One region of the Massilia litorea genome, then DNA from elsewhere that is predicted to be linked to it. Evidence: predicted binding sites of a transcription regulator. Region 1 holds the regulator's gene; each other region holds the start of a gene.
What was found. The regulator LexA, encoded in region 1, represses DNA repair genes until DNA is damaged. The targets are predictions, from matches to a motif close to ACTGTATNNNNATACAGT.
Positions count from the first base shown of each region.

Region 2: the regulator LexA is predicted to act here: its motif matches at 4,502-4,519, upstream of LPB04_RS07710 (putative DNA modification/repair radical SAM protein).
Region 3: the regulator LexA is predicted to act here: its motif matches at 2,959-2,976, upstream of LPB04_RS08800 (DNA topoisomerase IV subunit B).

Region 1 is NZ_CP062941.1:2,757,001-2,764,723, forward strand. Features, by position in the region: gene purF (amidophosphoribosyltransferase) at 1-1,300, shown strand, start outside; gene LPB04_RS12280 (cystathionine gamma-synthase family protein) at 1,316-2,557, shown strand; gene LPB04_RS12285 (tetratricopeptide repeat protein) at 2,565-3,431, shown strand; gene LPB04_RS12290 (SEL1-like repeat protein) at 3,460-4,254, shown strand; gene lexA (transcriptional repressor LexA) at 4,306-4,941, opposite strand; gene rpsF (30S ribosomal protein S6) at 5,173-5,568, shown strand; gene priB (primosomal replication protein N) at 5,599-5,892, shown strand; gene rpsR (30S ribosomal protein S18) at 5,928-6,218, shown strand; gene rplI (50S ribosomal protein L9) at 6,255-6,707, shown strand; gene LPB04_RS12320 (replicative DNA helicase) at 6,824-7,723, shown strand, end outside.
Region 2 is NZ_CP062941.1:1,735,783-1,743,505, forward strand. Features, by position in the region: gene LPB04_RS07695 (HDOD domain-containing protein) at 1-410, shown strand, start outside; gene LPB04_RS07700 (EAL domain-containing response regulator) at 418-2,652, shown strand; gene LPB04_RS07705 (tetratricopeptide repeat protein) at 2,662-4,257, shown strand; gene LPB04_RS07710 (putative DNA modification/repair radical SAM protein) at 4,532-5,764, shown strand; gene LPB04_RS07715 (UdgX family uracil-DNA binding protein) at 5,761-7,254, shown strand; gene LPB04_RS07720 (flagella assembly protein FlgT middle domain-containing protein) at 7,261-7,723, opposite strand, start outside.
Region 3 is NZ_CP062941.1:1,967,636-1,975,358, reverse strand. Features, by position in the region: gene LPB04_RS08815 (YbdK family carboxylate-amine ligase) at 1-890, shown strand, start outside; gene LPB04_RS08810 (gamma-glutamyl-gamma-aminobutyrate hydrolase family protein) at 997-1,986, opposite strand; gene LPB04_RS08805 (PleD family two-component system response regulator) at 2,039-2,872, opposite strand; gene LPB04_RS08800 (DNA topoisomerase IV subunit B) at 3,156-5,153, shown strand; gene parC (DNA topoisomerase IV subunit A) at 5,232-7,559, shown strand; gene LPB04_RS08790 (hypothetical protein) at 7,707-7,723, opposite strand, start outside.

The DNA.
Region 1 (7,723 bases):
CGCCGGCTCGTCGAGCGAGGAAGAAGCGCAGCCCTTCTACGTGAACGCGCCCTTCGGCATCACCCTGGCCCACAACGGCAACCTGACCAACCAGGCCGAGCTGAAGGAGGCGCTGTTCCGCAACGACCGCCGCCACATCAATACCAATTCCGACTCGGAAGTGCTGCTCAACGTGCTGGCCCACGAGATCCAGGAAGCGGCCAACGGCTATTCGCTCGACGCCGAAGCCGTGTTCAAGGCGGTGGGGGTTGTGCACCGCCGCGTGCGCGGCGCTTATGCCGTCGTGGCCCAGATCGCCGGCCACGGCATGCTCGCCTTCCGCGACCCCTACGGCATCCGTCCGCTGTGCCTGGGCATGAACGAGGGCGAGAACGGCACCGAATACATGGTTGCCAGCGAATCGGTGGCCTTGGAGGGCATCGGTTTCCGCTTCGTGCGCGACATCGCCCCGGGTGAAGCCGTGTTCATCGGCGAGGATGGCGTGTTGCACGAGCGCCAGTGCGCCGAAAACCCGTCGCTCAATCCCTGCGCCTTCGAATACGTCTACCTGGCACGTCCGGATTCGGTGATCGACGGCGCCTCGGTCTACGCCACCCGCCTGAAGATGGGCGAATACCTGGCCGACAAGATCCGCAAGGAGATCCCGGTCGAGGACATCGACGTCGTGATGCCGATTCCCGATTCCTCGCGTCCGGCGGCGATCCAGCTGGCCCTGAAGCTCGGCGTCGAATACCGCGAAGGTTTCATTAAAAACCGCTACATCGGCCGTACCTTCATCATGCCTGGGCAAGGGATGCGCAAGAAATCCGTGCGCCAGAAACTGAACGCCATCGGCTCCGAGTTCAAGGGCAAGAACGTGCTGCTGGTCGACGATTCGATCGTGCGCGGCACCACCAGCCGCGAGATCGTGCAGATGGCGCGCGAAGCGGGCGCCCGCAAAGTGTTCTTCGCTTCGGCCGCGCCGCCGGTGCTGTTCCCGAACGTCTATGGCATCGACATGCCGACCCGCGACGAGCTGATCGCCTACGGCCGCACCGTCGAGGAAGTGTGCGAGGAGATCACCGCCGACCGCCTGGTCTACCAGGATATCGATGCCCTGAAGCGGTCGATCTCGGACGTGAATCCGGCGCTGACCAATTTCGAGGCCTCGTGCTTCGACGGCGTCTATGTGACCGGCGACGTGACCCCGGCCTACCTCGACAACCTGGAGACTGCGCGCCATAACGGCGGCAAGGGTGTCTCGCAGGAAGACGTGGTGCGTACCCAGCTGAACCTGAATCCAGCGGTCCCCGCCGAATAATTCACCTGCACTGCCATGAGCGAAAAAAAACACTACGGTTTCACGACTACGATCCTGCACAACGACCGCCGCAAGGCGATCGAGCAGGGCTCACTGCACAAACCCATCCACACCTCGGTCGCATTCGGCTATAACGATGCGCGCCAGCTAGCGTCCGTATTCCAGGGCAAGGAACCGGGCTTCCGCTACGGTCGCCAGGGCAACCCGACGGTGTCCGCGCTGGAAGACAAGATCACGAAGATGGAAGACGGGGTGTCGTCGCTGTGCTTCGGCACAGGCATGGCGGCCATCGGCGCGCTGTTCCAGGCGCTGCTGCGCGAAGGCGACCACATCGTCTCATCGAGCTTCCTGTTCGGGAACACCAACAGCCTGTGGCAGACGGTGGCGGGGCAGGGCGTCGAGGTCGATTTCGTCGACGCGACCGATGTGGCCAATGTCGAGGCGGTTCTGAAGGAAAATACGCGCTTGGTGTTCGTCGAGACCATCGCGAATCCGCGTACCCAGGTGGCGGACCTGGCCCGTATCGGCGAACTGTGCCGTGCGCGCGGCATCCTGTACGTGGTCGACAACACCATGACCACGCCGTATTTGTTCCGCCCGAAAGCGGTGGGGGCGGGGCTGGTCGTCAATTCGCTGACCAAGTCGATCGCCGGCCATGGCATCGCGCTCGGCGGCGCGCTGACCGACACCGGCCTGTTCGACTGGAGCGCCTTCCCGAATATCGCCGCCAACTTCCGCAAGCAGCCGCCCGCGGCCCAGGGCATGGCCCAGCTGCGCGCGAAGGCCCTGCGCGATTTCGGCGCCGCCCTCGGGCCGGAAGCGGCGCACCACATCGCGGTCGGCGCGGAAACGCTGGCCTTGCGCATGGAGCGCACCTGCGCGAATGCGCTGGCGCTGGCGCAGATGCTCGAAGCCGATGAACGGGTCTCGGCCGTCCACTATCCGGGCCTGCCCTCGCATCCGCAACACGGCCTCAGCACCGAGCTGTTCCGCGCCGCCGGATCGCTGCTCAGCTTCGAGCTGCGCGCGGATATCGATCCTTTCGATTACCTGAACCGCCTGAACCTGGCGATCCCCGCAAGCAACCTCGGCGACACGCGCACGCTGGTGATTCCGGTCGCGCACACGATTTTCTTCGAGATGGGTGCCGAGCGCCGTGCCAGCATGGGCATTGCCGAGTCGCTGATCCGGGTATCGGTGGGCATCGAGGATGCCGACGATTTGCTGGAGGATTTCCGCGTCGCACTGGACGTATGATGTAAAAATGCAACGCATGTGCACGCAGAATGCGTTGCCTTTAAAACATTACGGTTTTATGATCGGCCTACAATATTTCCGACAGGACGATTCCATGCGCCGTTATGTACTCTCCTTACTTTTCGTGTGCCTTAGTGCAAGCGCAGACGATCTCGCTGACGCGAATCGCCTGCTGGCAGCCAAGGATTATGCGAAGGCCCTGCCGCTGTTTACCAAGGCCGCGCGCGCCGGTAATTCCGAAGCCCAATTCCGCCTTGGCGAGATGTACTGGTATGGCGACGGTACGGCGCAAGATCTGAACGCTGCCCGCGAATGGATCGGCAAAGCCGCGGCGGCAGGCGTCCCCGACGCAAAGGAATCGCTGGCTATCCTCGAACGGCGCAAGACCCGCGAGAAGGAAATCGCTTACTGGATGAGCGAATATCGTGGTGAAGAGCTACGCTCGGGAAAATTCGCCTGCCCAGCGCCGGCGATTCCCGTCCTGTCGAAGACCAATGAGGAGATCGAGGCCACCCGCGCAGCTGTTGCAACATGGCAGACCTGCTACAACGGCTTCGTCAGTAACTTCAATTCCGCGATGCCACCGGGCAAAGTGATCCCGCAAGACGTCCTCGACATGATGAGCCCCGCGGAGTTCGAGCGCGTGCGTGCCCATATCGAGCCGACCTACCGCAAGATCATCCTCGATGCCCAAACACAAGCCGACGCGACGTTAGCCCAGCGCGACGCCTGGGAGAAGTCGACCCAGGCATTCGTGAAAGAGGAGAACCTGCGGCGCAAGCGTCAGCTGGAACTGGACACGATTCGGAACGTGCGCGACAACGAGATGCGTTTGCATGGAAGCACGAACACGCGCATCACGACCGGCAAGTGATCCTTTGAGTGGCGGCCCTTCTCGCAGTATGATGGGCCCTGCTCATTTCGTTACCGCCATGAAAAAACTTCTGTACGCTGCCTTCCTGTTTGTCAGCCTTCCCGCTGCTGCCGCCAACGATCTCGCTTCCGCCAACACGCTGTTCGAGCAGAAGCGCTATACGGAAGCCCTGACCTTGTACACCAGGCTGGCAAATGCCGGCAATGCCGATGCACAGCAACACCTGGGCCAGATGTACTGGTACGGCGAAGCCGGCGTCGTGGATGAGGCCAAGGCCCAGGCATGGTTCCGTAAAGCCGCTGCGAAAGGCAATGCGGTGGCGGCCAGCTCGCTCGTCGTCATGCAACAGCGCACGGAACGGCGGGCCGACATCGATTATTGGTTAAGCGGCTACGACGGTAGCGACTTGAAAACCGGGAAATATGCTTGTCCCGCACCGCGCATTCCCGCGATATCGAAGCAGAGCGACGAGATCGATCGCGTATCGGCAGCCATTGCAAGCTGGCAGAGCTGCTACAACGGTTTCGTGGAAAACCTGAATGCAGCCTCGCCGCTGGTAAAGCGCATTCCGGCAGACATCGTGAAGCTGATGAATGCCGCCGAGACGGAGCGCGCTCAAACCCATCTTACCCAGGTGCAGGAGAACCTGTCGGAAGAGGCGAAAGTCGCGGCCAAGCTGGTGCTGGCCGATGTCGCAGCCTGGCGTAGCGCGACAGGGGCCTATGTGAAGGAGCACAACGCCATCATCGAGGGCGGTCCTTCGGCCGAGCGCGCGCGCGACATCGAGGCGCGAAAGCACAACTATAGCCAGGCCAACAAATAACGCCGACGTTAAAAAAGCCGCGCCAGCGGCTTTTTTCATACCCAGCCGCGCTTAATGCCAGCTGCGCATCAATCCCACCGCCAGGCCCTCGAGCGCGAAATCGTCGCCCGGCTCCACGCGGATGACCTTGAAGTCCGGATTTTCCGGCAGCAGTTCGATGGTCTCGCCGGTCTTGCGGTAGCGCTTGACGGTGACGTCTTCGCCGATGCGGGCCACGACGATCTGGCCGTTCTTGGCGCTGTCGATCTTTTTGACGGCGAGGAAGTCGCCATCCATGATGCCGGCGTCGCGCATCGACCAGCCGCGCACCTTCAGCAGGAAATCGGGGCGCGCGCCGAACATGGCGGGGTCGACGTTGTAGGTGGCTTCGACGTGTTCCTGTGCCAGGATCGGCGAGCCCGCGGCGACGCGGCCGACCAGCGGCAGCGACATCAGCAGGGCGGCTGGTACGGTCGGCAGCGGATCGGGCAGGGAAGCGCCGATCAGGCGAATGCCGCGCGAGGTGCCCGAGACGATCTCGATCGCGCCTTTGCGGGCCAGGGCCTGCAGGTGTTCTTCAGCGGCGTTGGCCGATTTGAAGCCCAATTCTTTCGCGATCTCGGCACGGGTCGGCGGGAAGCCGGTGTTGTCGATCGCTTCCTTGATCAGTTCAAGGATCTGTTGTTGCCTTGCAGTGAGCTTGAGCATGGATCTGCCACAGGTTAATGATTCAGACTGTATTTTTGTACAGTATTTCGGCGAATGCAAGGGAAATCCTCATTTTTTAACATTTCCTGTCGAGCAAGGTGTCGCGCCGGGGCGACGCCGGCGGGAGATTGCGCCTTCATGCCATCCGCGTTATAATTGCCGGCTTTCCCTTCCCACACTCGTCTTGACGCCGAGGTGGGCATTTGTTTAAACGTCCTCAAGGAGTGTTGCATGCGTCATTATGAAATCGTTTTTATCGTCCACCCGGACCAAAGCGAGCAAGTCCCGGCGATGATCGAGCGTTACAAGGCCAGCGTCACCGCACGCGGCGGTAACATCCATCGCGTCGAAGACTGGGGCCGTCGTCAGATGGCTTACCAGATCCAGAAGCTGCCGAAGGCACACTACATCTGCATGAACATCGAGTGCGACAACGAGACCCTGGTCGAGCTGGAAACCGCATTCAAGTTCAATGATGCCGTGCTGCGTCACCTGACCGTGAAGATGAAGAAAGCTGAAACCGCTCCATCGCCAATGATGAAGTCGGTCCAGCGCGAAGACGCAGCCAAGAGCCACCGCGCAGAAGCCCCAGCGGCCGCTGCAGCCCCGGCCCCAGCTGCTGCCTAAATTTTTCTTGCCAGGAATCGTGAACTCGCAGTGAACCAGTTACAAGTCGTCGCGACGATTGCTGAACGCGACGTACTGCGCTATACCCCCGCCGGCGTGCCGGTCGTCTCGGCAATCCTGATGCACAGTTCGCAGCAGGTCGAGGCAGGGGTGGACAGGCTGGTCGAGTTCGAAATTGCCGCGTTCGCCGCGGGAGAAATTTCGGGCCGCTTCGCCAGCGCAGAACTGGGCGCCGCACACCAGTTTACGGGATTTTTGGCCAGGAAGAATCGCAACAGTAAAGCCCTGGTGTTTCACATCATTGATTTTAGTGCCGCCGCTTAAGACTAGCGGCCACCTTTTAGATACAGGAGCCTCAAATGGCATTCGGTAAAAAGTTCGACAAAAACAAGGCCAAAGAAAAACTCAAGCGCAAACAGCAGAACCCGCTGTTCAAGCGCAAGAAGTTCTGCCGCTTCACCGCTGCAAACGTGGAACAGGTCGATTACAAAGACGTCGACACCCTGAAGGACTTCGTCCAGGAAAACGGCAAGATCATGCCTGCACGTCTGACCGGCACCAAGGCGCACTACCAGCGCCAGGTCGACACCGCGATCAAGCGCGCACGCTACCTCGCGCTGCTGCCGTACACCGACCTGCACCACGGTTAATCCCGTCGTACAGATCAGAATATCCTGGAGAAAAATATGCAAGTTATCCTTTTGGAAAAAGTTGTTAACGTCGGCAACCTGGGCGACGTGGTCAAGGTCAAGGACGGTTACGCACGTAACTTCCTGATCCCGCAAAAGATGGCCCGCCGCGCCACCGAATCGGCCAAGGCCGAGTTCGAAGCCAAGCGCGCCGAGCTGGAAAAAGCTGCTGCTGAAAAGCTGAACGCTTCGCAAGCCCAAGGCGAAAAGCTGAACGGCATGACCATCAGCATCGCCCAGAAAGCCGGCGTCGACGGTCGTCTGTTCGGTTCGGTCACCAACTTCGACATCGCCGAAGCCCTGAGCAAGCAAGGTTTCGCAGTCGAAAAGGCGCAAGTGCGCCTGCCGACCGGCCCGCTGAAGACCACCGGCGAGCACCCGGTTGCCGTCGCGCTGCACACCGACGTCGTCGTGGAAATCACGATCGCTGTCGTGGGCGAAGCTGCCTAAGCACAGCACGCAGCACGCTGTTGTTTAAAAGAAAAAGCCGGGCTTGCCCGGCTTTTTTATTGCCAGATTCTCCCCAATTATTTCAGCGGTATGACGGAGGAGGTATAATGCCCGCCATGAATACCCCCGCAGATCCGCAGATCGAATCGCTGCGCATTCCCCCGCATTCCATCGAAGCAGAGCAGTCCGTCATCGGCGGCCTGCTGCGCGACAATGCGGCCTGGGACCGCATTGCCGACTTCATGCACGCGGACGACTTTTACCGCTATGACCACCGCATCATCTTCGAACAGATGGTGCGCCTGATTAACAGCGGCAAGCCGGCCGACGTGATCACCGTCTACGAGGCCATGGTCTCGCTCGGCAAGGCCGAGGACGTGGGCGGCCTGCAATACCTGAATGCGATGGCGCAGAACACGCCCTCCGCCGCCAACATCCGCCGCTACGCCGAGATCGTGCGCGACCGCGGCATCCTGCGCAAACTGATCACGGTCGCCGACGAAATTTCCGGCAATGCGTTCAATCCGCAAGGCAAGGAAGTCAAGCAGATGCTTGACGAGGCCGAATCGAAGATTTTCGCCATTGCCGAGTCCGGCGCCCGTGGCGCCCAGGGCTGGAATCCGATCCAGCCGCTGCTGACTCAGGTGGTCGAGCGCATCGACGAACTGTATTCGCGCGAAAACCAGGGCGAGATCACCGGCGTGCCGACCGGCTTCATCGACCTCGACCGCATGACCTCGGGCCTGCAGCCGGGCGACCTCGTCATCGTGGCCGGCCGTCCGTCGATGGGCAAGACCGCCTTCTCCGTGAACATCGGCGAGAACGTCGCCATCGAAGCGGGCCTGCCGGTGGCCGTGTTCTCGATGGAGATGGGCGGCGCCCAGCTGGCCATGCGTATGCTCGGTTCGGTCGGCCAGCTCGACCAGCACCGCCTGCGTACCGGCCGCCTGAACGACGAGGATTGGCCGCGCCTGACGCACGCCATCCAGAAGATGAACGACGCCCAGCTGTATATC
Region 2 (7,723 bases), 1.0 Mb from region 1:
ATGCGCGCCTGGTCGAAGGCGACGCCGACCTGCTCAAGCAGATCCTGGTCAACCTGGTGAAGAACGCGGTCGAGGCCCTGGCCGGCAGCGGCGGCGGACAGATCGAGATCGTCAACCGCGGCATTGTCCACCGCGAGCGCAAGCTGTACGTCGAACTGGCCGTGCTTGACACCGGGCCGGGCCTGTCGGCGGAGGTGATGGCGAACCTGTTCTCGAAAGTACGCAGCACCAAGGATGGTGCGCACCGCGGCCTCGGTCTCTCGATCGTGCACGGTTTGGTTAAAAAACTGAACGGCCAGATCGCCTGCCGCAGCGGCAGGGGCGGCACCGCATTTGAAATTCTGCTGCCGGCATGGTCCGGCGCCAGCGCAACGCCGGCCTTGACGGCGCGCGCTGTGGGTTCTGTATAAGGTCATGATGAACGAGTATCGCGCCAGTGGGGAAGCGGCCTTGCCCACCTTGCATGGAGAGAGCGTCAACCTGCCGCGCCTGTTGCTGGTGGATGACGAGCCGCGCCTGCTCGCCTCGCTCTACGAGCTGCTGCGCGACCGCGGCTTCGATCTCACCACGGCCAGCTCCGGCAGCGAGGCGATCGCCCACCTGTCGCGCAGCCGGTTCGACCTGGTCCTGCTCGATCTGCGCCTGCCCGACATCGGCGGCCACGAGATCATGGATTTCATGAACGAGCGTGCGGTCGACGCCGACGTGATCGTGATGAGCGGCGAAGTCGGCATCGACGCCGCCATCGGCGCCCTGAAACGCGGCGCCTACGACTACCTGCGCAAACCCTACAGCCGCGAAGAGCTGATGAAAACGGTGGGGAATGCGCTCGAGCAGCGCCGCCTGGCCTCGGCCAACACCCGTATCGCCCAGCAGCTGGAAAACTCCGAGAAGATGTACCGCTACCTGGTCGACAGCTCGCCGGACATCATCTATACGCTGAACCATGAAGGCCGTTTTACGTTCGTGAACGACCGCGCCTATCAATTGCTCGGTTTCTCGCGCGATGAACTGATCGGCAAGCATTACTCGATCCTGGTGCACGACGAAGACCTGGAGCGCGCGCGCTATGTCTTCAACGAGAGGAGGGTCGACGAACGCGCCTCGCGCAACGTCGAACTGCGCCTGAAGTGCCGCGGCGCCAGGAGTAACAGCGGCGACCGCACCTTCAACAACACCCTGATGACGATCTCGCTGAACTCGATCGGCATGCACGTGCCCGACAGCGAAGTGCAGAAGCTCGAGTTCTTCGGCACCTATGGCGTGGCGCGCGACATCACCGACCGCAAGCGCGCCGAAGAAGTCATCTCCTACCAGGCCTACCACGACATCCTGACGGACCTGCCGAACCGGATCCTGTTCAAGGACCGCCTCGGCCTGGCCGTCATCCAGGCCAAGCGCAAGCTGACCGAACTGGCCGTGATGTTCATCGACCTCGATCGCTTCAAACTGGTGAACGACACGCTCGGCCATGTCAAAGGCGACGAGCTGCTGCAGCAGGTCGCGGTCAGACTGAAAGACTGCCTGCGCAAGGGCGACACGCTGGCGCGCCAGGGCGGCGACGAATTCACGATCGTGCTGCCGGAACTGCGCGACCGCGACGACGCGCGCATCATCGCCGACAAATTCCTGGAAAGCCTGCACCGCCCCTTCGACCTCGATGGCCACGAGGTGCACATCTCGGCCTCGATCGGCATCGCGATCTACCCGGGCGACGGCGAGTCGATCGACGAGCTGCTGCGCCACGCGGACATCGCGATGTACCAGGTCAAAGCGCTGGGCAAGAACGGCCACAGTTTTTATCACGACTCGATGCTCGACGTGTCGCATCAGAAGATCGCGCTGGAACAGGCGCTGCGCCGCGCGCTCGAGCACAACGAGCTGGAGATGTACTACCAGCCGCAGATCGATTCGACCAGCGGCCGGATCGTCGGCGCCGAGGCCCTGATGCGCTGGAACCATCCGACGCGCGGCCTGCTGTCGGCCGGCGAATTCTTGCCCTTCGCCGAAGAGAACGGCCTGATGCTGCCGATCTCGGACTGGATGATCGGCGCCCTGTGCCGCGACATGCTGCAATGGAACCTGGCCAGCGGCCAGGCGGTGCGGCTGTCTCTGAATCTCTCGCCGCAATACCTCGACCGCGGCGACTTCTTCGAGAAGATGCGCGGCGCGCTGGTGCGCTACGGGATTTCGCCGGCACAGATCGAAGTCGAGATCACCGAGAACATCTGCATTCGCAATCCGCAGTACGCGATCGAGCAGCTGAACAAACTCTGCCAGCTGGGCGTGTCGGTTGCGATCGACGACTTCGGCACCGGTTACTCGTCGCTCTCTTACCTGCACCGGTTCCCGATCCACACGATGAAGATCGACCAGTCCTTCGTCAAGGAGATCCACGACGCGGAAGGGCACTATCCGGTGATCCTGGCGATCATCTCGATCGCGCGCGGGCTGAACCTGCACCTGGTGGCCGAAGGGGTCGAGACCGAGACGCAAGCGAACTACCTGCGTTCCAACGGCTGCGAGACGATGCAGGGCTATCTGTTCCACCGCCCGATTTCGCTCTCCAACTTTATCGGCGTGCTGCGGCTGCAGGGGCCGATCGCCGGACATACGGCCGTCTTCCCCCCACCGCGCGCGCTGAGCGCCTGATCGCCCACCATGGACAGCGCGACCGTGCCTGAATTGCGTGACGGCGAACGCCACACGGACGCGCGTCACACAGCTGAATTCCTGCGCGTGAAGGCACAGGCCGAGCGCGGCGTCGCCAGCGCCCAGCACAGCCTCGGTTTCATGTACGTGAACGGGCAGGGCGTGCCGCGCAATTTCGAACTGGCCGTCGACTGGTACCGCAAAGCCGCCGCCGCCGGCCTGGAGCAGGCCCAGTACAACCTCGGCGTCATGTACCAGAAGGGGCAGGGCGTCCCCCAGGACCACGCCCAGGCGTTGTACTGGTACCGGCGCGCCGCCGAACAGGGGTATGCGCCGGCCCAGTACAACCTCGGCTGGCTGTACGCGAAGGGACAGGGCGCCGGCGTCGACGTGGCGCAGGCGCTGCACTGGTTCGGCCAGGCCGCCGCCCAGGGCGATCCCGGCGCCCAGCACAACCTGGGCATGATGTACGAAGGCGGCAAGGGCATTCCACAGGACCAGGCCGAGGCGCTGGCCTGGTACCGGCGCGCGGCCGAGCAGGGCTATGCGCGCTCGCAGTTCGCGCTGGCGCTGCGCTACGACAGCGGGCAGGGTGTCGCGCGCGACCCGGAGCAAGCGCTCGACTGGCTGCGCCGCGCCGCGCAGCAGGGCCACGCGCCGGCCCAGTTCAACCTCGCGCTGCGCTTCGACAAGGGGCAGGACGTCGCCCAGGACAGCGTGCAGGCGGTCGAGTGGTACCAGCGCGCCGCGCAGCAGGGCCACGCCAGTTCCCAGTTCAACCTCGCCCTGATCTTCGACAGCGGCCACGGCGTGCCGCGCGACGAAGCGGCCGCATTGACCTGGTACCGGCGCGCTGCCGAACAGGGCCACGCCGCCGCCCAGGACAACCTCGGACTGCGCTACGAACACGGCCAGGGCGTCGAGCGCGACCCGGCACAGGCGGCGCACTGGTACCGCCAAGCCGCGGACCAGGGTCTGCCGGCCGCGCAATACCACCTCGGTCAACTGTACGACGCCGGCACCGGCGTCCCCCACGACCCTGCGCAGGCGACCCACTGGATGATGCAGGCGGCCGAGCAGGGCCATTTGCGCGCCCAGTTCGATCTCGGCCTGCGCCACGAGGCCGGCACCGGCGCGGCACGCGATGCGGCGCGCGCGCTGTACTGGTACCGGCGCGCGGCCGACCAGGAATATGCACCGGCCCAGCACATGGTCGGCGTGCTGCTCGAACGCGAGGAGACGAGCGACCCGCGCGAGGCCGCGGCCTGGTACCGCAAGGCCGCCGAGCAGGGTCATGCCCTGTCCCAGTTCGCGCTGGCGCTGCGCTACGACAGCGCCCACGGCGTCGAACGCGACTACGAGGCCGCTCACTTCTGGTACCTGTGCGCGGCGCGCCAGGGGCACGCGCGGGCGCAGTTCAACCTGGGCGTGATGAGTGCGACCGGGCAGGGGGCGCAGCGCGATCTGCTCGAGGCCCATGACTGGCTGGCGCGGGCCGCGGCGTCCGGCATTCCGGGCGCGGCGCCCTACCTGAAACGGATCACGGCACGCATGAATGCCGAGGAGCTGGCGCTGGTGCACGCAGCCGCCGATTACGGATTGTAGTAACGTAGGGTGGACTCCTGAGTCCACGCGTTCGTGTCCCTGAACACACCACGAACACTGCAGAGCGCCAGCATATGCCTGATGTGATCCGTTTCGGTTGCTCAACCGTGCGTAACGCGTGGACTCGGGAGTCCACCCTACGGTGCGCTGCCGTTCCGGGTTCAGTCGATGCCGGGATTGATTGGCCCGCCTTTGTCCCGCCCCTGCACCCTCCCGCGCGTCGTCCATACCCGGACTGGTTTATACTGTACACCCATACAGTTTCTCCACTCCGATGAAACTTTCCGACAAGCTCGAAATCCTGGCGGACGCCGCCAAATACGACGCTTCCTGCGCCAGCAGCGGGGCGCCGAAGCGTGCTTCCGACGGCAATGACGGCGGCATCGGCGCGACTACCGGCATGGGCATCTGCCACAGCTACACGCCGGACGGCCGCTGCGTATCGCTATTAAAAATCCTGCTCACCAATTTCTGCGTCTACGACTGCCAGTACTGCGTCAACCGCCGCACCTCGAATGTCCCGCGCGCACGTTTTTCGGTCGCCGAAGTCGTCAAGCTGACCCACGATTTTTACCTGCGCAACTACATCGACGGCCTGTTCCTGAGTTCCGGCATCATCCAGTCGAGCGATTACACGATGGAGCAGCTGGTCGCCGTCGCGCGCACCCTGCGCGAAGTCCATCACTTCAAGGGCTACATCCACCTGAAAACGATTCCGGACGCCGATCCGCTGCTGATCGCCGAGGCCGGCCGCTATGCCGACCGGCTGTCGGTGAACATCGAGCTGCCGACCCACGACAGCGTGACCCGCCTGGCACCGGAAAAGAACGTCCACACCATCAAACTGGCGATGGGTTCGATCCGGCGCAAGCTCGATGAAAAGGCGGAAGAGCCGAAGGGGCCGAGTTTCGCGCCCGCCGGGCAAAGTACCCAGATGATCGTCGGCGCTGACGCCAGCGACGACCAGACCATCCTGAATACGGCCGAAACCCTGTACGGCAGCTATAAACTCAAGCGCGTGTACTACTCGGCCTTCAGCCCGATCCCGCAGAGCCCGGACAGCGTGCCCCTCGCCCCGCCGCCGCTCTTGCGCGAGCACCGCCTGTACCAGGCCGATTTTTTGCTGCGCGGCTACGGTTTTACGGCGGGCGAACTGATGCCGGCCGCCGGCAACCTGGCGCTCGACGTCGACCCGAAGCTGGCCTGGGCGCTGGCGAATCGCGAGCACTTCCCGATGGACCTGAACCGCGCGGACGCCGAGATGATTGCGCGCGTGCCCGGCATCGGCCTGCGCAACGCCAAGCGCATCGTCGACCTGCGCCGCCTGCGCCGGGTGCGCTGGGAAGATTTATCGCGACTGCGCTGCAGCATGAAGAAGATCGCGCCTTTCGTCGTCACCGCCGACTACAAGCCGGCCCAAGGTCTTGCCAGTTCCGACCTGCTGCGGCGCCACCTCGGTGCGCCGCAGGAGCAGATGAACCTCTGGCCCGAGCTGAAGGCGGCATGAACGCGGCGGCCGCGGTTGCGATGGTTGCCGCCGGCCAGCCGCTGGTGGTCTCCAGCTTTCTCGAGTGGCGTGCCGTCGCGCGCGAACTGCTGGTGCATGACGTGGCGCCGGAACTGGTCACCTGGAACCAGGTCGGCGTGCTCGATGCCGACCTGTTCTCGGGTGCGCCGGACTCTGCCCCTTCTGTCGATAATGTTCCTGCCGGGTTGACCCCCACAAAACCGGCACCGCACATTCCTCGCGCGCTGATGGACATGCTGCAGTCCGCCGCCTGCTGCCGCGTGCCCGACCGCTGGGCCTTCCTGTACCGGGTGATCTGGCGCTGGCAGCATGGCGAGCACGACGTGCAGTCGCCGGCCGACGCCGACGGCGCCCGTCTGCATGCGATGGTCAAGGCGGTGCGCCGCGAGGAGCACGACATGCACGCCTATATCCGATTCCGCGAGCGGCCCATCGAGGCCGGTCCGCCGCAATTTGCCGCCTGGTTCGAGCCGCGCCACGACGTGCTGCCCCAGGTCGCCGAACATTTCAAACACCGCATGGGCGGCGTCACCTGGATGATCGGCACGCCCGAGGCCAGCGTCATGTGGGACGGCGCGAGCCTGCACCATACCGGCCCCCTGATGTCGAGCGCGGCCGACCTCGACGATGCCGGCGAGGCCCTGTGGCTGACCTATTACCGCAGCATCTTCAATCCCGCGCGCGTCAACGCCCAGCTGATGCAAAGCCATATTCCGTCGCGCTTCTGGAAAAATCTGCCGGAAGGCGCGATCGTCCCGGCCATGGTCAGCAATGCCGAACTCGGCGCGCGCAGCACCGGCCAGGCCCAGGCGGTGGGCCGGAAAAGCGGCGCCACGATCCCGATCGCCCCCGCCGACGCCCAGCCCGAACGCCAGCAACCGTCGAAACTCGACGAATGCCGGCGCTGCGACCTGTGGCAGTACGCGACCCAGGCGGTAGGCGGAGAAGGGCCGAAGAAGGCGCAGATCATGCTGGTCGGCGAGCAGCCGGGCGACCAGGAGGATCTGGCCGGCAAAGCCTTTATTGGGCCCGCCGGCAAGCTGCTCGACCGCGTGTTCGAGGCCGCCGGCCTGGAGCGGCGCGAGATCTATCTGACCAATGCGGTCAAACATTTCAAATGGGAGCCGCGCGGCAAGCGGCGCCTGCACAAGACGCCGGCCCAGCGCGAGGTCGAGGCCTGCCACTACTGGCTGGACAAGGAGCTGGCGTCGGTGAAACCGAAGGTGATCGTGGCGCTCGGCGCGACGGCGCTGAAATCGGTCATCGGGAATGGCAATGCGAAGCTGGGCGAGTCGCTCGGCAAGGCAATCCGCCACGAAGACCGCTGGGTCGTCACCGTCTACCACCCCTCGTATATCCTGCGCGTGCCGGACGAGGAGGCGAAACACCAGGCGTTCAAGGTGATGGTCGATGGCCTGAAGCTGGCGCAGTCGCTGCTGGAACGGCCGCCGGAAGAACCGCCGGCGTAAAGCGCCTTACCGTCCCGGCATCACCGCCACGTCGAAGCGCACCATGTCCCCGGCGCTGACCTGGCGCGCGGCGCCTGGCGGCGTCATGGTCCCGATCGCAAATCCCGGCTGCACCTGCACGATCGACACCGTCCCGACCGGCGCCTCCACGGTGCCGAGCGGCACCAGCGGATCGGCTCCATACACCTGCTGGCGCGGGTCGAGCCGGTAGACGACGAGCTGGTCGCCCGGCGTCACCGAGGAGGTGCTGCCGGCGTCGATGACGATCCGTTCGCCCTGCACCTGCACCACCTTGGCCATGAAGGGTAATGCCGCGATATCGGCCGTGATGCCGGCGATGCCTTCGTCGAGCGCGCGCAGGATGGCGCCGCCGAAAGGCGTGGCGGCGAAGCTGGCGCTGCCGAAGGGTTTATCGCGGCCGACGCGTCTTTCTCCGACCGTTTCCACCAGCGCCGTGCGGCGTGCCAGC
Region 3 (7,723 bases), 790 kb from region 1:
TGGTCGCAGCCGGCGACCAGCTGAACATCGGCATCGCCGGCGGCGGCACCCACCCTTTCCAGCACTGGTCGGAACAGAAGATTTTCCCGAAAGCCCGCTTCGAACATTTGTCCTCGCTGTACGGCTACCTGGCCAAGCAATTTACCGTGTTCGGCCAGCACGTGCACATCGGCTGCGGCGACGGCGACAACGCCATGTACCTGCTGCACGCCTTGAGCCGCTACATCCCGCATTTCATCGCCTTGTCGAGCTCTTCTCCCTTCGTGCAGGGCCACGACAGCCATTTCGATTCGGCGCGCCTGAATTCCGTGTTCGCCTTCCCGATGAGCGGGCGCGCGCCCTTCATGCTCAGCTGGGCGGAATTCGAGTCGGCCTATTTCGCCAAGATGGAGCGCACCGGCATCGTCAAGAGCATGAAGGATTTTTACTGGGACCTGCGCCCGAAACCCGAGTACGGCACGATCGAGCTGCGCGTGTGCGACACGCCACTGACGGTGGAACGCGCGGCGGCGCTGGCGGCCTATCTGCAGGCGCTGTGCAGCTATCTGCTGGAACGCTTCGATGAGCCGCCGGTCGAGGACGATTACCTCGTCTATAACTACAACCGCTTCCAGGCTTGCCGCTTCGGGCTGGAGGGAGCGATCACGCATCCGAAGACCTACGAAACGGTGTCGCTGCGCGAGGATATCCTGGCGACGCTGAATAAGATGGAGCCGTATGCCGCGGCGCTGGGGAGCCTGGATGGATTAAAACACCTGGCGCTGGCGGCGGCGCATGGCAGTGACGCGACGCTGCTGCGGCAGCAGTACGAGCAGCAGGGCAGCGTCGAGGGGATGGTGCATGCGGCGATCAACTGGTTTCGCGGCGAGCGGCGGTTCCGGCGCAGGTAGCGTTTCGATTGCACCACCGTTCCAAGATTGATCACGCGGCAGCGGTGTAACGTAGGGTGGGCTCTCGAGCCCACGCGGATCGCAACATGAATATTGGCGACATTTCTTACAAGCGCGTCTCCCTGGCCGCCCGTAAAAACTCATCCAGCACCGGCGTGCAATCGAGCAGGTCCGTCCCACCGGCCCGGTGGAATTCCGGGTGCCATTGCAGGCCCATCACGAAGTCCGCCTTGTCGTAGCGGATCGCCTCGACGATCCCGTCCGGATATGACACCGCCTCGATGCGGATATCGCGCCCGGGTTCCTTGACCGCCTGGTGGTGGATCGAATTGACGATCGGGCGCCCGGCGTTGGGGAACATGCGCCCGAGCGAGGAGCCCGGCGGGAATTCGATCGCGTGGCGGTGGGCGTCATAGTCGGTGTGCACGTGGGCCAGCGCGGAGGGAACATTCGTCGCCACGTCCTGGTACAGGGTACCGCCGAAGGCCACGTTGATCAGCTGGCAGCCGCGGCAGACGCCCAGCACCGGCTTGCCGGCCTCCACGAATTCGTGCAGCAGTTCGAGTTCGTACAGGTCGCGCGCGCGGTCACCGCTCCACTCGGGGCGGGTGGGCGACTCGGAATAGGTCTGCGGCGAGACGTCGGCCCCGCCCTGCAATACCAGGCCGTCCAGGTGGCGCGCGTAGTGGCGCAGGGTGATGTTGCTGGGATGGAGCAGGCCGTTGGTGTTCACGGTCGGGATCATGAACACCAGCACGTCGCGCGACATCACCCATTGGGCGATCGACTCCTCCAGGTACTGGAGATTTTTGCTGCGCAGGCCGGTCGAACCCGGTTCGGGATGAAAGATGCGCGCCGAGACGCCGATGCGCAGGGTGCGGCGCATGAAGTCGCGGCTGAAGCGGTCGCGCAGTGCACGCCAGCGTGAACGCAGCACCCGCCCGGCCAGCGCGAAGGGCGTGTCGCCTGGACGCTGGTAACGCGGCACGCCGCCACTGCTTGCGCGGCGGTCCGGAATGCGCTGCGGGGTCTCGGCACGGTTTTCCAGCGGCGGGCCGGAAGGCTCGGCGTCGGGCTTGGGTTGTTCGTCTGCCATGGGACGAATATAGCCCCGCCACTGCCGCGCACGATTCGAAGTTGTAACAAAATCACATGGCTGAGCTGACCGAGGCAGGCATGTCCTGCAGACTCGTCAAGCGTTGCAGCATGCACACCAGGCTGCGGTCCCCCACCGGCTTGTCGAGCAGCCCGCGTACCCCGGCGCCATGCGCCAGCGTACTGTCATAATTGAATGTCCGTCCCACCAGCAGCACCACGGCCGTGCGCCCTGCCCCGTCCTGCGCCTTGATGTTGCGGCTCAGTCCATAGGGGTCGATGCCGGGTGTGGCCGTGTTGATCATCGCCAGCGAGACCGGTGTCTCGTCGCACAGGCGCACTGCCATCGGCGCGCTGTCGGTCCAGGCGATCGCCAGCCGGCCATCACCTACCAGCCCGGCCAGATGGTCACGGAAGGCGCCGCCCTTGTCGACGATCAGCACCTTGCCGTCGCGCGGCGGCTGGCGTCCATCGGCGCAGCCGGCGTCGGCCCCGAGCCTGGGACGACGCCGGCGCTCGGCCAGCAGCGGCTCGCCGCGCGCGCTCAGCAGCGCCAGCGCACGCCGCCGTTCGGCCAGCAGTCTGACGAGGGAGGCATGCAACTGCTCGGGGTCGATCGGGAGCGCCAGGTGGGCGTAATCGGCGTGGGGCGAACCGCCGATCACCAGCGCGGGCGGCGCACAGCGCATGCCGTCGAGCCAGGCCAGGGCCGCCGGATTGCCGCCGTCGGCCAGCACGATGTCGGGTTCCTGCAGGCTGTCCTCATGCAGGCAGGAATACAGCGGTCCCGAGCGCGGCGCACCTGCCAGCAAGGTGGCCAGGTGCACGGCAGCGCCTGGTGAAAATCCGAGCAGTCGTACTGCCGTCGGCATTTTTTGTGCATGCATGATGATCATCCGGTGCGTGCGACGTGGACAGCCCACGGACCTGTTGTACGGAAAACTGCGGTAAGATGGCGAGTCTTGCGATTATTACTGTATGCATGTACAGTATTGTTCTCAATGAACGCCTTCCGCTCAACGGTTTCTCGGGGCCGCTTGGCGTAGCAACCTTGCGTACCAATCTAGTCACGTTTCCACGCGTTGACAAGAACAATCCGTTACGCCCCTCCTGCTTTTTCCTCCCGACAAGATATAGAATGCGCAGGCTTTCGAAAAAACACTGATCAGCATGGCAACCAAGAAACCCGCACCCGACTACAGCGAATCATCCATCCGCGTCCTCAAGGGACTCGAACCCGTGAAGCAGCGTCCGGGCATGTACACCCGCACCGAGAACCCGCTGCACATCATCCAGGAAGTCATCGACAACGCCTCCGACGAGGCGCTGGGCGGCTACTGCAGCAACATCGGCGTTACCCTGAACGTCGACGGTTCCGTCACCGTCGAGGACGACGGCCGCGGCATCCCGGTCGGCATCCACCCGGAAGAAGGCGTGTCCACGGTCGAAATCGTGTTCACGCGCCTGCACGCCGGCGGCAAGTTCGACAAGGGTTCGGGCGGCGCCTATGCCTTCTCGGGCGGCCTGCACGGCGTCGGCGTCTCGGTCACCAATGCGCTGTCGAAGCGCCTCGAGATCACGGTCTGGCGCAAGACCGAGGACGGCAACGGCGTCCACAACCTGGTCTTCGCCGACGGCGACGTGATCGAGCCGCTCTCCTCCGCACCCTTCGAGCGCGGCGGCAAGAAGAACGGCACCCGCGTCACCGCCTGGCCGGACGCCAAATATTTCGATTCGCCGAACATCCCGATGGGCGACCTGGTGCGTCTGCTGAGGTCAAAAGCCGTGCTGCTGCCGGGCGTGACCGTCACGCTGACGAACGCGAAAACCGGCGACGTCCAGACCTGGCGCTACGACGAGGGCCTGCGCGGCTACCTGGTCGAGGCAATGAACCAGAGCACCAGCGGCCAGACCGTGATCCCGCTGTTCGAGGGTGCCGGCTATGCGGCGGCGGGCGACGAGAGTTTTGCCGAAGGCGAAGGCGCGGCCTGGGTCGTGGCCTGGAACGAGGAAGGCGCCGTGGTGCGCGAGTCCTACGTCAACCTGATCCCGACGCCAAGCGGCGGCTCGCACGAGTCCGGCCTGCGCGACGGCCTGTACGGCGCCGTGAAAGGTTTTGTTGAACTGCACGGCCTGCTGCCGAAAGGCGTCAAACTGCTGCCGGAAGACGTGTTCGCACGCGTCTCCTTCGTGCTGTCGGCGAAGGTGCTGGACCCGCAATTCCAGGGCCAGACCAAGGAACGCCTGAACTCGCGCGACGCCGTCAAACTCGTCTCGACGTTCACGAAACCGCCGCTCGAGCTGTGGCTGAACCAGCACGTCGAATACGGCAAGAAGCTGGCCGACCTCGTCATCAAGCAGGCGCAGTCGCGCATGCGTTCGCTGCAGAAGGTCGAAAAGAAGAAGTCCTCGGGCGTCGCCGTCTTGCCGGGCAAGCTGACCGATTGCGAATCGACCGACCTGACGCGCAACGAACTGTTCCTGGTCGAGGGCGATTCGGCCGGCGGTTCCGCGAAGATGGGCCGCGACAAGGAATACCAGGCGATCCTGCCGCTGCGCGGCAAGGTATTGAATACCTGGGAAACCGACCGCGACCGCCTGTTCGCGAACAACGAGATCCACGACATCTCGGTCGCGATCGGCGTCGACCCGCACTCGCAGGGCGATTCGCCCGATCTGAGCGGTCTGCGCTACGGCAAGATCTGCATCCTCTCCGATGCGGACGTGGACGGCTCCCACATCCAGGTGCTCTTGCTGACCCTGTTCTTCAAGCACTTCCCTGCCCTGTTCCGCCATGGGCACATCTGCGTGGCGCGTCCGCCGCTGTACCGTGTCGACGTGCCGCCGCGCGGCAAGAAGCCGCTGCAGAAGCTGTACGCGCTGGACGACGGCGAACTGCTGGCGATCGAGGACAAGCTGAAAAAGGACGGTCTCAAGGAAGGCAGCTGGAACATCTCCCGTTTTAAAGGCCTGGGCGAGATGAACGCCGAGCAGCTCTGGGAAACGACCATGAACCCGGACACGCGGCGCCTGCTGCCGGTGGCCCTGGGCGGTTTCGACCACGGCGAATCGAGCGCGCGTTTCAACATGTTGATGGGCAAAGGCGAAGCCGCCGCCCGCCGCGCCTGGATCGAGGAACACGGCAACGAGACGGAAGCGGATATTTGATGGGTGTGCGGTGTTGAACCGCACGTCAACGCGTGGGCATGCCCACCCTGCACCGTCAAAAAACGAAACAAACTGAATATGACTACCCAAGCAAACCTCTTCGAACAAGCCGCCGAGCCGGCCGACGACATCGAAACGCTGACCCTGTCGACCTTCGCCGAACGCGCCTACCTCGACTACGCGGTCTCGGTCGTGAAAGGCCGCGCCCTGCCCGACGTGGCCGACGGCCAGAAGCCGGTCCAGCGCCGCATCCTGTACGCGATGAATGAACTCGGCCTCGGCCCGACCGCAAAGCCGCGCAAGTCCGCGGCCGTGGTCGGCGACGTGCTCGGTAAACTGCACCCGCACGGCGACCAGTCGGTCTACGATGCCCTGGTCCGCATGGCCCAGGACTTCTCGCTGCGCTACCCGCTGATCGACGGCCAGGGCAACTTCGGCTCGCGCGACGGCGACGGCGCGGCAGCGATGCGCTATACCGAAGCCCGCCTGACCCCGATCTCGCGCCTGCTGCTCGATGAAATCGACATGGGCACGGTCGACTTCCAGCCGAACTACGACGGTTCCACCAACGAGCCGCGCACCCTGCCGGCGCGCCTGCCGATGGTCTTGCTCAACGGCGCCTCCGGCATCGCGGTCGGCATGGCCACCGAGATCCCGTCGCACAACCTGCGCGAAGTGGCCGACGCCACTGTCGCCATGATCCGCAACCCGAAGATCTCGAATGCGGAACTGATGACGATGATGCCCGGCCCGGACTTCCCGGGCGGCGGCCAGATCATCACCCCGGCCTCGCAGATCGCCGACATGTACGCCAGCGGCCGCGGCTCGCTGAAGGTGCGCGCGCGCTGGAAGATCGAAGAACTGGCGCGCGGCCAGTGGCAAGCCGTGGTGACGGAACTCCCGCCGGGCACCTCGGCCGCCCGGGTCCAGCAGGAGATCGAAGAGATCACCAACCCGAAGGTCAAGCTGGGCAAGAAGACGCTCACGCCGGAACAGATCGCCCTGAAGCAGACGGTCCTGAATTCGCTCGACACGATGCGCGACGAGTCCGGCCGCGAAGCCGCCGTGCGCCTCGTGTTCGAGCCGAAGTCGAAGAACCAGGACCAGAACGAATTCATGCTGCTGCTGCTGGCGCATACCTCGCTCGAGACCTCCAGCCCGATCAACCTGGTGATGATCGGCGGCGACGGCCGTCCGCGCCAGAAGGGCCTGAACGAGATCATCCAGGAATGGATCGATTATCGATTCACGACAGTCCGGCGCCGTACCGAGCACCGGCTGGGCAAGGTCAACGACCGCATCCACATCCTGGAAGGCCGCGAGATCGTCCTGCTCAACATCGACAAGGTGATCGCCATCATCCGCAACTCGGACGAGCCGAAGGCGGCCCTGATGGACGAGTTCCGTCTGTCTGACCGCCAGGCCGAGGACATCCTCGAGATCCGCCTGCGCCAACTGGCACGCCTGGAGGCGATCAAGATCGAGCAGGAGCTGGCGCAGCTGCGCGGCGAGAAGGAGAAGCTGGAAGACATCCTGGCCAATCCGTCGACCATGAAGCGCACCATCATTCGCGAGATCGAAGCCGACGCCAAGACCTTCGGCGACGCACGGCGTACCCTGATCGAGGAAGCGCAGAAGGCGGTCGCCGAGCAGAAGATCATCGACGAACCCGTCACCGTGATCATCTCCGAGAAGGGCTGGGTGCGCGCACGCACCGGCATCGGCCACGACCCGGCGCAGTTCACGTTCAAAGCGGGCGACTCGCTGTACGGCGCTTTCGAGTGCCGCACGGTCGATTCGCTGGTCGGCATCGGCGACAACGGCAAGACCTATTCGGTGCCGGTGGCCGCCCTGCCGGGCGCGCGCGGCGACGGCGTGCCGATCACGACCCTGGTCGACCTGTCGGGCGGCGTGCGCATCCTGCATTATTTCGCGGGAACGGCCGACACGCGACTGCTGCTGGCGACGTCCAACGGCTTCGGCTTCATGTCGAAGGCGGGCGACATGGTCAGCCGCCTGAAGGGTGGCAAATCCTTCATCACGCTCGATGACGGCGCCGTACCGCTGCCGCCGCGCGTGGTGCCCGATTCCGCCGGCGCGATCGCCTGCCTGTCCGGCAATGGCCGCGTGCTGGTGTTCGGCATCGACGAAATGAAGGTGCTGACCAACGGCGGGCGCGGCGTGACGCTGATGGAGCTCGATCCGAAGGAACAGCTGCTGGCGGCGCAACCGATCAGCCAGAAGGGCGTGAACGTGATCGGCACCTGGGCCGGTTCGAAGCCGCGTACCGTGGAGCTGTTCGCGTCGGGGCTGGAGCCGCATTTCGGCAAGCGCGCAAGGAAGGGCAAGCCCTTGTCGCAGAAGTTGAAGGCGACGGATCTGGCGATGCGTTCGACGGGCGAGTAATTCGTCCCTGTTTCCGCGGCTGTGCAACGGTCCGTAACGCGTGGGCTCTCGAGCCCACGCGTACGTGCCCGTGCGAACCCGAACGCACGCAAACAACCCTAAAAAAAATGCCGGCTCGCGCCGGCATTTTTTATTGCATCGAACCGATTACTTCTTGGCCGCTG